2 regions of the Micromonospora sp. BL1 genome follow, and region 2 is predicted to be linked to the other one. Evidence: predicted binding sites of a transcription regulator. Region 2 holds the regulator's gene; the other holds the start of a gene.
The links. Region 2 encodes HrcA, which represses chaperone genes, less so after heat shock. Its sites were predicted from a motif close to GGTTNGCACNCTCNNNNNGAGNGTGCNAACC; they were not measured.
Positions count from the first base shown of each region.

Region 1: a site for HrcA is predicted at 4,025-4,055, ahead of groES (co-chaperone GroES). Genes of this name have one in related genera too.

Region 1 is NZ_RCVK01000282.1:3,844-11,787, reverse strand. It holds gene EAD96_RS20590 (sugar ABC transporter permease) at 1-37, opposite strand, end outside; gene EAD96_RS20585 (ATP-binding cassette domain-containing protein) at 34-843, opposite strand; gene EAD96_RS20580 (sugar ABC transporter substrate-binding protein) at 947-2,050, opposite strand; gene ybaK (Cys-tRNA(Pro) deacylase) at 2,255-2,734, opposite strand; gene EAD96_RS20570 (methyltransferase domain-containing protein) at 2,791-3,933, opposite strand; gene groES (co-chaperone GroES) at 4,188-4,502, shown strand; gene groL (chaperonin GroEL) at 4,573-6,219, shown strand; gene EAD96_RS20555 (sulfite oxidase) at 6,343-7,944, shown strand, end outside.
Region 2 is NZ_RCVK01000155.1:50,199-58,142, reverse strand. It holds gene EAD96_RS05315 (16S rRNA (uracil(1498)-N(3))-methyltransferase) at 1-571, opposite strand, end outside; gene dnaJ (molecular chaperone DnaJ) at 573-1,718, opposite strand; gene hrcA (heat-inducible transcriptional repressor HrcA) at 1,792-2,814, opposite strand; gene EAD96_RS05300 (DUF4870 domain-containing protein) at 3,047-3,691, shown strand; gene hemW (radical SAM family heme chaperone HemW) at 3,731-4,954, opposite strand; gene EAD96_RS05290 (enoyl-CoA hydratase-related protein) at 4,974-5,759, shown strand; gene EAD96_RS05285 (hypothetical protein) at 5,871-6,731, shown strand; gene EAD96_RS05280 (carbohydrate ABC transporter permease) at 6,746-7,579, opposite strand; gene EAD96_RS05275 (carbohydrate ABC transporter permease) at 7,576-7,944, opposite strand, start outside.

The DNA.
Region 1 (7,944 bases), on a different contig from region 2:
CGGCCGGTCCTTCCTTCTTCACGGCGGTGGCGGTCATCGGAGCGCTCCCGAGGTTGCGTCGGCGGATTCGGTGCCGTTGCCGGGGTCGGTGGAGAGACCGAGGTTGCCGGAACGGCCCGCGGTGATCAGCTCGACCACCTGCGAGTGGGTGATGTCGCTGGTCTTCACCTGGGCGACCATCTGGCCGAGGTAGAGCGCGGCGATCCGGTCGGAGACGGCGAAGACGTCGTTCATGTTGTGCGAGATGAGCACCACGGCCAGGCCGTTGTCGGCCAGCCGGCGCACCAGCTCCAGCACCTGGGCGGTCTGCGCGACGCCGAGCGCGGCGGTCGGCTCGTCCAGGATGACGAGCCTGCTGTTCCAGAGCACGGCCTTGGCGATGGCGACGGTCTGCCGCTGGCCGCCGGAGAGGCTGGCCACGTGCTGGCGCAGCGACTTCACGGTGCGCACGCTCAGGCCGGCGAGCGTCTCGGCGGCCATCTGCTCCATGGTCGGCTCGTCGAGCACGATGCCGCTGCGCTTCTCCCGGCCGAGGAACATGTTCTGCACGATGTCGAGGTTGTCGCAGAGCGCGAGGTCCTGGTAGACGACCTCGATCCCGAGGTCGGCGGCGTCGCGGGGGCTGTTGATGCTGACCGGCTTGCCGTCGAAGAGGAACTCGCCGGCGTCGGTGGGGTGGATGCCGCTGATGCACTTGACCAGGGTCGACTTGCCGGCGCCGTTGTCGCCGACGAGCGCCGTCACCTCGCCGGGGTGCGCGGCGAAGGCGACGTCACGCAGCACCTGGACGGGACCGAAGCTCTTGTCGATCCCGCGTAGCTCCAGCAGGGGGGTTGCGGACACGGGGTTCTCCTTTGGGCGGAGGGAGGTCTCGGATCCCGTCCGGCGCGGGCGCCGCCCGGCACGGGTCTCCCCGTGCCGGGCGGCGCCGCCTGAGGCGGGTGGGTCAGCTCACGCCGGCGTCGGTGCAGAGCTTCGCGAAGGCACCGGTGCAGAGCTCTTCCTTGGTGACGTAGCCGTCGGCCACCACGTCCTTGACGTTGTCCTTGTAGATGGCCTTGGGCTCCAGCAGCACGGCCGGCACGTCCCGGTTGCCCTCCGGGTCCTTGACCGTCTGGCCGGTGTCCTTCCGCTCGCCCTTGGCGAGCGCGATGGCCAGCTCGGCGGCGGCGTCCGCCTCCTTCTTGACCGCCTTGTAGACGGTCATGCACTGGTCACCGGCGAGGATGTTCTGCAGGCCCTGGACGGTGGCGTCCTGGCCGGTCACCGGCACCTTGCCGTTGAGCTGGTTCTTCTTCAGCACCGAGATGGCTGCGTTGCCCAGGCCGTCGTTGGCGGCGAGCACGCCGTCGATCTTGCCCTTCTGCTGGGTGAGCATCTGCTCGAAGATCACGCCGGCCTGCGCGTTGTCCCAGTCCGGGACGTTCTGGTCCGGGCCCTTCGTGTAGTCACCGGAGTCGAACTTCGGCTTGAGGATCGAGTCGTAGCCGTTCTTGAACAGGGTGGCGTTGTTGTCGGTCTGGGAGCCGTTCAGGTAGGCGACGACCGGCTTCTGCGCGCCCTTGTCGGTCAGGCACTTGCTGAGGCCCTCGCCCTGGAGCTTGCCGACCGCCTCGTTGTCGAAGCTGACGTAGTACTGGGCGGAGCCGCCCAGGGTCAGCCGGTCGTAGTCGATGGTCGCGACGCCCTGCGACTTGGCCTTCTCCAGCACGGCCTTGCCGGTGCCCGAGTCGAGGTTGACGATCATGAGGGCGGTGACGCCGCTGGTCAGCATGCCGTCGGCGATGGTGGAGAAGGCGGACTTGTCGCCCTGGGCGTTCTGGATCGTGTAGTCGACGCCGGCGGCCTTGAACGCCGCCTCCAGGTACTTGCGGTCCGCGCCCTCCCAGCGGGCGGAGGACTTGCTGTCCGGCAGGATCACGCCGATCTTCGGCTTCTTGGCGTTGGAGCCGCCGGCCTCGTCGGAAGAACCGCCGTTGTCACCACAGGCGGCCATGCTGCCGGTCGCGAGAAGACCGACGGCCGCGAAGGTGAGGAAGCCCTTGCGCATGTGCAGGGTCCTTTCGGAGGTGGGGGAGTGGTGATGTTTTGTTGTGTCCGGCAACGTATTCCCCGCTTCCCATGCGCCGCAAGACTGCCGAGGTCAGAAGTTTGTTGGCGGCGGTAACAATTCAGCAACGCGGTTGTCACCCACGGGACACCACCGGGAGAGCGCGTTCCGGGAACGCTCCCACACGTACCGTCACGACCCCGCTCAGGTGGCGGCGATCGATGCCGTCGTCGCCCCGGTGAGGGCCACCAGATCCGTCGGCGCGAGCTGCACCTGCAACCCCCGGCGACCCGCCGAGACGTACACCGTCGGATGCGCCAGCGCCGAGGCGTCGATGACAGTCGGTAGCCGCTTGCGCTGCCCGAGCGGGCTGATGCCGCCGCGGACGTATCCGGTCGCCCGCTCGGCGGTCGTCCGGTCCGCCATCGTGGCCCGCTTGCCGCCGGCAGCGGCGGCGAGCGCCTTCAGGTCCAGCTCGCCGGTCACCGGCACCACCGCCACCGTGAGCCCGCCGTCGACCTCGGTGACGAGCGACTTGAACACCCGCTCCGGCGCCACCCCGAGCGCGGTCGCCACTAGCGCGCCGTAGTTCGGCGCGTCCGGCGACACGTCGTAGGTGTGGGTGCTGTGGGCGATCTTCCGCTTGCTCAGCAACGCGATCGCCGGAGTGCCGGGGCCCGCCATGGGCGTCAAGCTAGCCCGGCCGTCGGCCGACCGCGAGCCGAAACCGCGCGCCGGGGTCAGCCGCCGGCCGGAACCGGCCGGCAGACGAGCACCGTGGGAGCGCCGGCCACCCGGGTCAGCGCCAGACCGGCCGCCTCGTCGCCGGACAGCCGCAGGTCGCGGCGCAGCTTCTCCGGCTCCAGCGCCGACCCGCGCTTACGGATCTCGACCCGGCCGACCCGCCGCTCCCGCAGCAGGGAGCGCAGCCGCTTCAGCGAGAACGGCAGTACGTCGGTGATCTCCAGGCAGCGGGCGAACGGGGTGGGCCGGGCCTGGTCGCCGTACAGGTAGGCGATCGACGGGTCGGCGAGCGTGGCGTCCAGGTCGGCGGCCAGTTCGGCGACCAGGTGCGCGCGCACCACAGCCGGATCCGGGTCGTAGAGGAACCGCCGGACCGGTCCCACCGGCGCCTCCTGCCCGCCCGTGCCGGTGAGGAGCGACACCGCGTCGTCGCGCTCGCGCAGCACCGTGGCGCGGCGCGGGACCTCGGCCAGCTCGCCGCACCACAGTGCCGCCTCGACCAGGTCGCCGTCCACGCTCACCCACTCCGCCTCGGCGCCGCCCGGGATGAGCGCGTGGTCCAGCCCGGGCGCCACCTTCACCACCGTGCGCGGCACCCGCGCGGCCAGGCCGGTGACGAAGTCCCACGGCGGCGAGTAGGCGTTCGGGTCGAAGACGCGCCGCCCGGTGCCCGCCCGCCGCCGCGCCGGATCGCAGAACACCGCGTCCACCCCGGTCACGTCGAACGCCGTGGCGTCACCGCAGGAGACCGTCACCAGATCGGCGAGCCCGGCCGCCTCGGCGTTCGCGGCGGCCATCGTGGCGGTCACCGGGTCGGCCTCCACCGCGTACACCCGGATGCCGGCGCGGGCCGCGGCGAGCGCGTCGGCCCCCAGGCCGCACCCCAGGTCGGCCAGCGTGGTCACGCCCGCGGCGCGCAGCCGTGCCGCGCGCCGGTCGGCGACCACGCGGCGGGTCGCCTGCTCCAGCCCCGCCCGGGTGAGGAACATCCCGCCCGCCGCCGCGAGCCCGCCGGGAAGGCCGGCCGAGCGCAGCGCGGCCGCCGCCGCCAGCGGGTCGCCGCCGGCCACCCGCTCGGCCGCGGCAAGCGCCGCCGACCCCTCGGGGGTACGCAGCGCGGCGAGCTGGTCGAGATCCACGCGCTCATTCTCCCGGCCCGGTTCCGGCGCGACACGGAGGGCGACGCGTTGGCACTCTCCTTGACGGAGTGCTAGCCGAGGAATAACCTGCGATTAGCACTCTCACCCTGAGGGTGCCAACACCCGAGCCTCGTGCCCGGGGGTTGAGCGCCAGGCGGACCGGCACCCGCGACGACGGCCCCGCCCGGTGGCATGTGGCAGATTGACGCTGGTCGGCATGCCGGCCGGCAACGACACCAAGTACCCGGGAGGGTATGCCCGTGACTACCGCGACCAAGGTTGCGATCAAGCCGCTCGAGGACCGCATCGTGGTCCAGGCGAACGAGGCCGAGACCACCACCGCCTCGGGCATCGTGATCCCCGACACCGCCAAGGAGAAGCCGCAGGAGGGCACCGTCCTCGCTGTCGGCCCGGGCCGGATCGACGACAAGGGCAACCGCGTGCCGATCGACGTGAAGGTCGGCGACACCGTCCTCTACTCGAAGTACGGCGGCACCGAGGTCAAGTACGCCGGCGAGGAGTACCTGGTGCTCTCCGCCCGCGACGTCCTCGCGGTCATCGAGAAGTAAGCAACCGATCAGTGTCGTTGCCCCGGTCCGGCTCGCCGGGCCGGGGCAACGTCGCTTCGAAGGGATACTGATGGCGAAGATCCTCAGCTTCTCGGACGACGCCCGGCACCTGCTGGAGCACGGTGTCAACGCCCTCGCGGACGCGGTGAAGGTCACCCTCGGCCCGCGCGGGCGCAACGTCGTCCTGGACAAGAAGTTCGGTGCGCCCACGATCACCAACGACGGCGTGACCATCGCCAAGGAGATCGAGCTCACCAACCCGTACGAGAACCTCGGCGCGCAGCTGGTCAAGGAGGTGGCGACCAAGACCAACGACGTCGCCGGCGACGGGACCACCACCGCCACCGTGCTGGCCCAGGCCATGGTCCGCGAGGGCCTGCGCAACGTGGCCGCCGGCACCAACCCGACCGGCCTGAAGCGCGGCATCGACGCGGCGGCCGCCAAGGTCTCCGAGGCGCTGCTCGGCAAGGCCGTCGAGGTCGCCGGCAAGGAGTCGATCGCGCACGTCGCGACCGTCTCCGCGCAGGACGCCGCGATCGGCGAGCTGATCGCCGAGGCGATGGAGAAGGTCGGCCGCGACGGCGTCATCACCGTCGAGGAGGGCTCCGCGCTCACCACCGAGCTGGAGGTGACCGAGGGTCTGCAGTTCGACAAGGGCTTCATCTCGCCGAACTTCGTCACCGACCTGGAGGCGCAGGAGGCGGTCCTGGAGGACCCGTACATCCTGATCACCACCCAGAAGATCTCGGCGATCGAGGAGCTGCTGCCGCTGCTGGAGAAGGTCCTCCAGAACAACAAGCCGCTGCTCATCGTCGCCGAGGACGTCGAGGGCCAGGCCCTGTCCACGCTGGTGGTCAACGCGCTGCGCAAGACCGTCAAGGTCTGCGCCGTCAAGGCCCCCGGCTTCGGCGACCGCCGCAAGGCGATGCTCCAGGACATGGCGATCCTGACCGGCGCCGAGCTGGTCGCCCCGGAGCTGGGCTACAAGCTCGACCAGGTCGGCCTGGAGGTGCTCGGCACCGCCCGCCGCGTCGTGGTCGACAAGGAGAACACCACTGTCGTCGACGGTGGCGGGCAGGCCGCCGAGGTCGCCGACCGGGTCGCGCAGATCCGCAAGGAGATCGAGGCCTCCGACTCCGAGTGGGACCGGGAGAAGCTGGCCGAGCGGCTGGCGAAGCTCTCCGGCGGCATCGCCGTGATCAAGGTCGGCGCGGCCACCGAGGTCGAGATGAAGGAGCGCAAGCACCGCATCGAGGACGCCATCGCCGCGACCAAGGCCGCGGTCGAGGAGGGTACGGTCCCGGGTGGCGGCGCCGCCCTGGCCCAGATCCTGCCGGTGCTCGACGACGACCTGGGCTTCACCGGTGACGAGAAGGTCGGCGTCTCGATCGTGCGCAAGGCGCTCGTCGAGCCGCTGCGCTGGATCGCGCAGAACGCCGGCCACGACGGCTACGTGGTGGTGGAGAAGGTTGTCGGCCAGGACTGGGGCAACGGCCTCGACGCCGCCACCGGCGAGTACGTCGACCTGGCCAAGTCCGGCATCATCGACCCGGTGAAGGTGACCCGCAACGCGGTCAGCAACGCCGCCTCGATCGCCGGCCTGCTGCTCACCACCGAGAGCCTCGTGGTGGAGAAGCCGGCCGAGCCGGAGCCGGCCGCCGCCGGTGGGCACGGCCACTCGCACGGTCACGGCCACCAGCACGGCCCGGGCTTCTGACCCGAGGAGCACGCCCGACGTCAGGGCACACCGCCGACCCGGTGGTGTGCCCTGACGCGTATCTGCTTACGGAACGCTGACGACATTGGCAGCCGGCCCGGCGGGTCGACCAGACTGGACGCCGTGAGCACCCTCTCCCGCCGCCGCGCGGCGACGGCCGGTGTCGTCGCCACCGTGGTGACCCTCGGCACCGCCGAACCCGTGGCGGTCCTGACCGGTCCCCGGTCCGCTCCGCTCGTCGCCGTCGGCGGACTCGTCGTCGACCTGGTCCCCGAGCCGCTCAAGCAGTTCGCCATCGACGTCTTCGGCACGTACGACAAGATCGCCCTGCTGGTCGGGACCGCGCTGCTGCTGGCCGCTTTCGGGGCGCTGCTCGGCCTGGCGGCGGCCCGGCGGCTGGTGCTCGGCCTGGCCGGGGTCACCGCGTTCACGGTGCTCGGCGTGGCCGCCGCGCTGACCCGGGCCGGCGCGAACGCGTTCGACGCGCTGCCCTCCCTGGTCGGCGGCGGACTCGGCGCGCTGACGCTCTGGGCCTTCGTGGCCGGACCGCTGAGCGCCGATCGGGCACCCCGCGCCACGCCGCCGTCCGCGCCGCCCCCGGCGGTCGCCGCGCTCGCCCGCGAGGGGGAGACCCCCGGCGGCTGGGAGCCGGTCCGGCACGACGACGCGGAGTCGCGGCGGCGGTTCCTGCGTGGCGCCGGGCTGCTCACCGGCGCGGCGGCTGTGGCCGGGCTGGGCGGGCACTGGCTGGCCGGCCGGCGCGGCGTGTCGGCGGCCCGGGAGGCGGTGACGCTGCCCGCCCCGGCCGCCCCCGCACCGCAGGTGCCGGCCGGAGCGGACCTGTCGCTGCCCCGGCTCGCGCCGTACGTCACACCGAACCGGGAGTTCTACCGGATCGACACCGCGCTCGTGGTGCCGCAGGTCGATCCGGCCACCTGGCGGCTGCGCATCCACGGTCGGGTGCGCAACCCGATCGAGCTGAGCTTCGACGACCTGCTGGCCCGTCCGATGGTCGAGCGGTACGTGACGCTCGCCTGCGTCTCCAACGAGGTGGGCGGCGACCTGATCGGCAACGCGCGGTGGCTCGGCGTACCGATCAAGGAGCTGCTCGACGAGGCCGACCCGGAGGACGGCGCGGACCAGGTGGTGGGTCGCGCCGTCGACGGCTGGACCTGCGGCACGCCGACGTCGGTGCTGCGCGACGGGCGGGACGCCCTGCTCGCGGTGGGCATGAACGGCGAACCGCTGCCGATCCAGCACGGCTTCCCGGTGCGGATGGTGGTGCCCGGCCTCTACGGGTACGTGTCGGCCTGCAAGTGGCTCACCGAGCTGGAGCTGACCAGCTTCGCCGACTTCGACGCGTACTGGGTGCCGCGCGGCTGGTCCGCGCAGGGCCCGATCAAGACGCAGTCCCGGATCGACACGCCCCGGCCCCGCAGCCGCCCGGCCGCCGGCCCGGTGACGGTGGCGGGCGTGGCGTGGGCGCAGCATCGTGGCATCCGCCGCGTCGAGGTACGCGCCGACGGCGGCCCGTGGCAGGAGGCGACGCTCGCCCCGGCGGTGTCGGCTGACACCTGGGTGCAGTGGTCCTGGCGGTGGGACGCGACGCCGGGCGAGCACACGCTCCAGGTCCGGGCGACCGACACGGCGGGCGAGACCCAGACGGAACAGCACGCCCCGGTAGCCCCCGACGGCGCGACGGGATGGCACACAGTGCGGGTCACG
Region 2 (7,944 bases):
TCTCGCCGGCCGCCGGCAGGTCGACGGTGGTCAGCCGGTCCTGCGCGCCCTCGTGCAGCACGTACGCGCCGGCCGCCCCGGCGATCCGGCGGGCCACCGAGACGGTGGACTCGTCCGGCGCGCCGGCCACCACCGGCAGCCACGGGCGGCGGGCCTGCTTGGCCGCCTCCCGGGCGGTGGCGACCCACTTCTGCCGGGCCCGTTCGCCCCGCTCGCCGCGCCACTGCGCCACCGAGCGGGACGCCGCCCAGGGCACGATCTCGTCCACCCCGACCTCGGTCATCGCCTGCACGGCGAGTTCACCCCGGTCGCCCTTGGCGATGCCCTGCACCACGACCAGCCGGGGCACCGGCGCGTCCGCGTACCCCCGGCTGGTGAGCCGCAGGTCGAGCGTGCCGCGGCCGACGGCGGTGACCACCGCGGCGGCGGTGCCGCCCCGGCCGTCGGCGAGCACCAGTTCCTCGCCGACGCGCAGCCGCTGCACGGTGGCCGCGTGGTGGCCCTCCGGGCCGTCCAGCGTCAGCGTGTCACCGGTGGGCAGCGCGTCGACCAGGAACAGCGGCGCGGACACCTCAGGCGTGCCCGTTGAAGGCGTCGCGCATCCGGGAGAAGAAGCCGCCCTGCTTGGTCAGCTCGGCGACCTCCTCGCCGCGCGTCTTGGCGAAGTCGCGCAGCATCCGCTCCTGGTCGGCGTCGAGCTTGGTCGGGGTACGCACGTCCAGGTGCACGTAGAGGTCACCCCGGCCGGTGCCGCGCAGGTGCGGTACGCCCCGGGCGCGCAGCCGCAGCGTGCTGCCGGGCTGGGTGCCGGGCTTGACGTCGACCGTCTCCTCGCTGTCCAGCGTCTTGATGGTCAGCCGGGTACCGAGCGCGGCGGCGGTCATCGGCACCGTCACCCGGCAGTGCAGGTCGTCGCCCTTGCGGGAGTAGACGTCGTGCGGCCGCTCGTGGATCTCGACGTAGAGGTCGCCGGCGGTGCCGCCGCCCGGGCCGACCTCGCCCTGCTGGGCCAGGCGGATCCGCATGCCGTCCTCGACCCCGGCCGGGATCTTGACGGTCAGCGAACGGCGGGTACGCACCCGGCCGTCGCCGGCGCAGGTCGGGCAGGGGTGCGGGATGGTGGTGCCGTAGCCCTGGCAGACGGTGCACGGCCGGGCCGAGACCACCTGACCGAGGAAGGTCCGCTGCACCGACTGCACCTCGCCGCGGCCGCCGCACGCCTCGCAGGTGGCCAGGTGGGTGCCGGCGGCGGTGCCGGCGCCGGAGCAGGTGGTGCAGAGCACCGCGGTGTCGACGGTGATCGGCGCCTCGACGCCGAACGCGGTCTCGTTGAGGTCCAGTTCCAGGCGCAGGATCGCGTCCGCGCCGGGGCGGGTACGCGGACGCGGGCCCCGGCTGCCGCCCGCGGCGCCGCCGAAGAACGCGTCCATGATGTCCTGGAAGCCGACGAACGGACCGGCGCCGCCCGGGCCGCCGGGACCGCCCGCGCCACCGCCGCCCGGGGCGAGCGGGTCGCCGCCCAGGTCGACGATCTGCCGCTTCCGGTCGTCCGAGAGGACCTCGTACGCGGCGTTGATGTCCTTGAACTTCTCCTGGGCCTCCGGGTCCGGATTGACGTCCGGGTGGAACTGCCGCGCCAGCTTGCGGTAGGCGCGCTTGATCTCGTCGTCGGAGGCGTCCCGGCTCACGCCGAGAATGCCGTAGTAGTCCCTGGCCACTGCGTTAGGTGTCCTCATGTTCGTCTCGCGTCGCTCCGGTCGTCGGCCGGAACCGGCCGTCGGCCCTGACTGGTCAGTTCTGGGCCAGCAGTTCGCCCACGTAGCGTGCCACGGCCCTCACCATGGCGATATTGCCGGGGTAGTCCATCCGGGTCGGCCCGAGCACGCCGAGTCCGCCGACGATCGTGCTGCCCGGTCCGTAGCCGGTGCTGACCACCGAGGCGGCCCGCAGGTTGTCGTATTCGTTCTCGTCGCCGATGAGCACCCGGGTGGTGCTCGGCTCGGTCTCGCCGATCAGCTTGAGCAGCACGACCTCTTCTTCGAGCGCCTCCAGGATGGGCCGCAGCGAACCCTGGAAGTCGAGCAGGCCACCCCGGGTGAGGTTGGCCTGGCCGGCCAGCGCGAGGCGCTCCTCGTGCCGTTCCACGAGCGTCTCCAGCAGCACGGTGGAGAGCGTGGTCATGGCCGGGCGCAGATGCGGCGCCGACTCGTCGACGAGCGCCTGCACCAGCGGCGGCGTCTCGGCGAGCTGGCTGCCGACGAGCTTCTCGTTCACCAGCCGGCGCAGGTCGGTCACGTCGTCGGCGGGCACAGGGGCGGGCAGCTCCACCAGCCGCTGCTCGACCCGGCCGGTGTCGGCGATCATGACGACCATCAGCCGGGTGGTGGAGATCGGCACCAGCTCCAGGTGGCGCACCTTGGAGCGGGCCAGGCTCGGGTACTGCACCACGGCGACCTGCCGGGTGAGCTGGGCGAGCAGCCGGACCGTACGGTGCACCACGTCGTCCAGGTCGACGGCGCCGACCAGGAAGCGTTCGATCGCCCGGCGCTCGGCCGGGCTGAGCGGCTTGACCCGGGAGAGCCGGTCGACGAAGAGGCGGTAGCCGCGGTCGGTGGGCACCCGGCCGGCGCTGGTGTGCGGCTGCCGGATGTAGCCCTCCTCCTCCAGCACCGCCATGTCGTTGCGCACCGTGGCCGGCGAGACGCCGAGCTGGTGCCGCTCGACCAGGGCCTTGCTGCCGACCGGCTCCTGCGTGGCGACGTAGTCCTCGACGATGGCGCGCAGCACGGCGAGTTTGCGGTCGTCGAGACCCATTCCCCACCTCCTGACGCACCTCGGTCCGGCCGGCGCGCGGCATCCGCCGGGCGGCTGGCACTCGACTGTAGCGAGTGCCAGTCTACGTCGGCACCCCCGCCGATGCGATGATCGCCTGACGGACCTGCGGTGCGGCCCGCCACACAGCACCGCCCACCAGGGCCGAAAAGCTGGTCATCGTCGGTCTGTGTCGCTCTGGTGCGGGTTGCCCGGTGCACCTACCGTGGCGACCATGACAGAACCTCCTCGCCCTCCCGGGGCAGGGGACTCCGGCCCCCAGCCCGACCCGTCGGCGCCCTACGGCTCGCCGGCCGGTGAACCGCCCACCGCTCCACTGTCCGGCGCGCCGGGCGCGGGCGGCTATCCCCCGCCCGGTGACTATCCGCCCCCGGGTGGCTACCCGCCTCCGGGCGGCCAACCTCCGCCGGGCGACTACCCGCCCCCGGGCGGCTACCCTCCGCCGGGCGGCACGCCCGGCTACGGCGCCGGCTACCCCGCCGGTGGCGGATACGGCCCCGCCGCGTACGCAAACAACGACGAGAAGACCTGGGCGCTGGTGTCGCACTTCGGTGGCGCCGTGGGCGTCATCGTCGGCGGCGGCCTGCTCGGCTGGGTCGCTCCGCTCATCGCGCTGATGAGCCGGGGCCAGCAGTCGCCGACGGTCCGCGCGCACGCCGTCGCGGCGCTGAACTTCCAGATCACCTGGGCCATCGCCGGCGTGCTCGCCTGGGTGATCACGATCATCACCTGCGGGATCCTGTTCTTCGTCCCGATGCTGGTCTGGCTGGTGCCGCTGATCTTCGGGATCATCGGCGGGGTCAAGGCCAACGACGGCGTGCTCTACCGCTACCCGATGAGCTACAGCTTCACCAAGTGACGCCGCCGGCCGGCCGAGGGGGCGGCCGGCCGGCCCCGGTCACGGCAGCAGGTCGCGTACCACCGCGTCGGCCAGCAGCCGGCCGCGCAGCGTCAGCACCACCAGCCCCCGCGCGTACGCCCCGGCGTCGAGCAGTCCGGCGTCCCGGGCCCGCTCGGCGCCCGCCCGGCCGGCGGCGTCCAGCACGTCCAGCGGCAGGCCGGAGGCGAGCCGCACCCGCAGCATCACGTCCTCCATGTGCTGCTCGTCAGCGGTGAGCTGTTCCCGGGCCAGCGCGGGCGAGGCGCCCTCGGCCAGCCGCGCCGCGTACGCGCTCGGGTGCTTGACGTTCCACCAGCGCACGCCGCCGACGTGGCTGTGCGCTCCCGGGCCCAGGCCCCACCAGTCGGCGCCGGCCCAGTAGAGCAGGTTGTGCCGGCACCGGGCCGCCGCCGAGCGGGCCCAGTTCGACACCTCGTACCAGGAGAATCCGGCCTCGCCGAGCGCGGCCTCCGCGGCCAGGTAGCGGTCCGCCGCCACGTCGTCGGAGGGGTACGGCAGCTCGCCGCGGCGCATCCGCGCGGCCAGCCGGGTGCCGTCCTCCACGATCAGGGCGTACGCGCTGACGTGGTCCACGCCCGCGTCGACCACCTGGGCCAGCGAGGCGGCGAAGTCCTCGGCCGTCTCGCCCGGCGTGCCGTAGATCAGGTCCAGGTTCACGTGCTCGAACCCGGCGTCGCGTGCCTCCAGCGCGGCGGCGGTGGCCCGGCCCGCGCTGTGCCGCCGGTCGAGCACCGCGAGCACGCCCGGCGCGGCGGACTGCATGCCCAGCGAGATCCGGGTGTACCCGGCCGCCCGCAGCGTCTTGAGCGACTCCGGGCTCACCGACTCGGGGTTGGCCTCGGTGGTCACCTCGGCGTCGGCGGCCAGCCCCCAGACGCGGTCGATGCCGTCGAGGATCCGGGCCAGGTCGTCGGCGGGCAGCAGGGTGGGCGTGCCGCCGCCGACGAAGACGGTGTCGACCCGGGGCGGCGGCGAGTCGCCCAGCACCCGGGCGGCCAGCTCCAGCTCGGCCAGCACGGAGTCGGCGTACGCCTCCCGGCTCGCCCCGCCGCCCAGCTCCGACGCGGTGTACGTGTTGAAGTCGCAGTAACCGCACCGGCTGGCGCAGAACGGCACGTGGACGTACACGCCGAAGCCGCGCGCGCCGACGGCGCGAGTGGCGGTGGCGGGCAGCGATCCGTCGCGCGGGACGGGTTCGCCTTCTGGAAGGACGCCGGGCATGGCCACTAGTGTGCCCGGCATGACCTCTCCGGACGCTCTCGTGCGAGTCGCCACGGCCCGTGGGGTGACCACCCTCACCCTGGACAGCCCGCACAATCGCAACGCGCTCTCCACGCCCCTGATGACCGAGCTGCTGGCCGGGCTGGCCGGCGCGGTCGCCGACGACGCGGTACGCGCGATCGTGCTCGACCACACCGGCCCCGTCTTCTGCTCCGGCGCCGACCTGAAGGAGACAGCCGCCGCGTACGCCAGCGGGACGGTGCCCGCCGGGATGCTCGGCGACGTGCTCGTCGCGGTGCGCGAGTGCCCGAAGCCGGTGGTGGCGAAGGTGGCCGGGCCGGCCCGGGCCGGCGGGCTGGGCCTGATCGCCGCCGCCGACCTGGCGGTCTGCGCTCAGGAGGCGACGTTCGCGTTCACCGAGGTGCGGATCGGGGTGATCCCGGCGGTGATCTCGGCGACCGTGCTGCCCCGGCTGGGTCAGCGGGCCGCCGCCGAGCTGTACCTGACCGGCGACACGTTCGACGGCCGCCGGGCCGCCGAGATCGGCCTGGTCACCGCCGCGGTGCCGGGCGACGAGCTGGACGCCGCCGTCGAGCGCTACTGCGCCTCGCTGGTCAAGGGCGCCCCCGGCGCGCTGGCCGGGGCGAAGGAGCTGCTGCGCCGGCCCGCCGGGCCGGACCTGCGGGCCGACATCGCCGAGTTGGCCGCGCTGTCGACCGGGTACTTCCTCTCCGACGAGGGGCGCGAGGGCGTGATGGCGTTCCGGGAGAAGCGTCCCGCCGCCTGGGTACCCGCCGAAGACTGAGGTTCGCGGCGGGCCCCGCGTGAGCCACTGCGGCCGACGTGGGGCCCGCCGGTCGGCCGAGAGCCGCCGTGGCGGGTGGGACGTACGCTTGTCGGACTGTCGGGACAGGGGGTGCGGGTGCGGACGCGAGCGGCGATCGTGGCATCTGGGGTGGCGGTGTGCGTGCTGGCACTGCTCGCGGTCTACGTCGTCACCAAGCAGTTCGGCGAGCACCTGCGGCTGCCCCTGGCCAGCCGGACCTGCACCGTGAAGGCGGACGGCGAGGTGGTGCTCGGCGCCGACCAGATGGCGAACGCGGCCACCATCGCGGCCATCGGGATGCAGCGCCGGATGCCCGAGCGGGCGGTGGTGGTGGCGCTGGCGACCGCGTACCAGGAGTCGCACCTGCGCAACATCGCCCACGGCGACCGCGACTCGCTCGGCCTGTTCCAGCAGCGCCCGAGCCAGGGCTGGGGCACCCCGGAGGAGATCCAGGACCCGCGGTACGCGGCGAACAAGTTCTACGCCGCGCTGAAGAAGGTCAAGGGCTGGGAGCGGATGCGGATCACCGACGCCGCCCAGCGGGTGCAGCGCTCGGCGTTCCCCGAGGCGTACCAGAAGTGGGCGGACGAGTCGGAGGTCCTCACCCGCGCGTTGCTCGGCCACGCGACCGGCGCGGTGGCCTGCACCGTCGGGTCGCCGCCGACGATGCGCGGCCCGGCCGCCGCCAGCGCCGTGCTGGAGAGCCTGTCGCTGGACTGGGGGCTGCCCCGGCTGGCCACGGCGACCGACCTGACCGCGCTCACCGTGCCGGCCGGCGACGACCGCAACGGCTGGCGGTACGCGCACTGGCTCGTCTCGCACGCCGACGACCACGGCGTGAAGAAGGTCCGCTTCGGCAACCTGGAGTGGACCGCCGAGCAGGGCTCCTGGGCCCGGGTGAAGGGCGATCCGACCACCGAGGTGCGCGCCGAGGTGTTCGCCGCGGCCTGACCGGCGCCGCCGGGTCAGCCCTTGACCGCTCCCGCCACCAGGCCGGAGACCATCCGGCGCTGCACCAGCAGGAAGAAGACGATCACCGGCAGGGTGAACAGCGTGGACGCGGCCATGACCGAGCCCCAGGCGGTGTCGTCCCGGCCGAAGAAGAACGTCATCGCGACCGGCAGCGTGTACTTCTGCTGGTCGTTGATGAACGTCAGCGCGAAGATCAGCTCGTTCCACGCGGTGATGAACGAGAAGATGCTGGTGGCGACCAGGCCGGGCGCGACGAGTGGGAACAGCACCTTGCGGAACGTCTGGGCCCGGCTGGCGCCGTCGATGGCGGCGGCCTCCTCCAGTTCCTTGGGCACCGCGGCGACGAAGCCGCGCAGCATCCAGACCGCGAACGGCAGCGAGAAACCGAGGTACGTGAGGATCAGGCTGGGCAGCGTGTTGTAGAGGCCGAGCCGCTGGATCATCAGGAACAGCGGGATGACCAGCGCCTCCAGCGGGATCATCTGCACCACCAGCAGCATGATCAGGAACGTGGTGCGCAGCTTGAACCGGAACCGGGCCACGGCGGTCGCGGCGAGCAGCGCGACCAGCCCGCTCAGCAGCACCGTCGCCAGCGCGACGAGCGCGCTGTTGAGGAAGAAGTCGGCGAACGTGACGCCCGGGATCAGGTTGCCGGTGAGGATCTCCCGGTAGTGCTCCAGCGTCGGCTCCGCCGGCACCGGCCGGGGGGTGGACGAGAAGATCTCCCGGTTGGGCTTCAGCGAGGTCGCCACCATCCAGTAGACCGGGAACGCGGCGAAGAGCGCGACCAGCAGGCCCGCGCCGTTGAGGGCGATCTTCTTCATCATTCGTCCTCCTGCCGCAGCACCATGCGGACGTACAGGGCGGTCACCACGAGCAGGATCACGGTGAGGATGACGGCGATGGCGGAGCCGAGGCCGTACTTGGGCGGCGGCGAGAACGCCTCCGCGTACGAGTAGATCGACAGCATGAACGTGGACCGGTCCTGGGTACCGCCGGCCAGCACGAACTGCTGGGTGAAGACCTTGAAGTCCCAGATCGTGGAGAGCACCACGAGGATGCCGAAGACCGGCCGCAGCACGGGGAACGTGACCGACCAGAACACCTTCCACGGCCCGGCGCCGTCGACGCGGGCCGCCTCCTGCAACTCCGTCGGCACGCTCTTGAGCCCGGCCAGGACGCTCACCGCGAT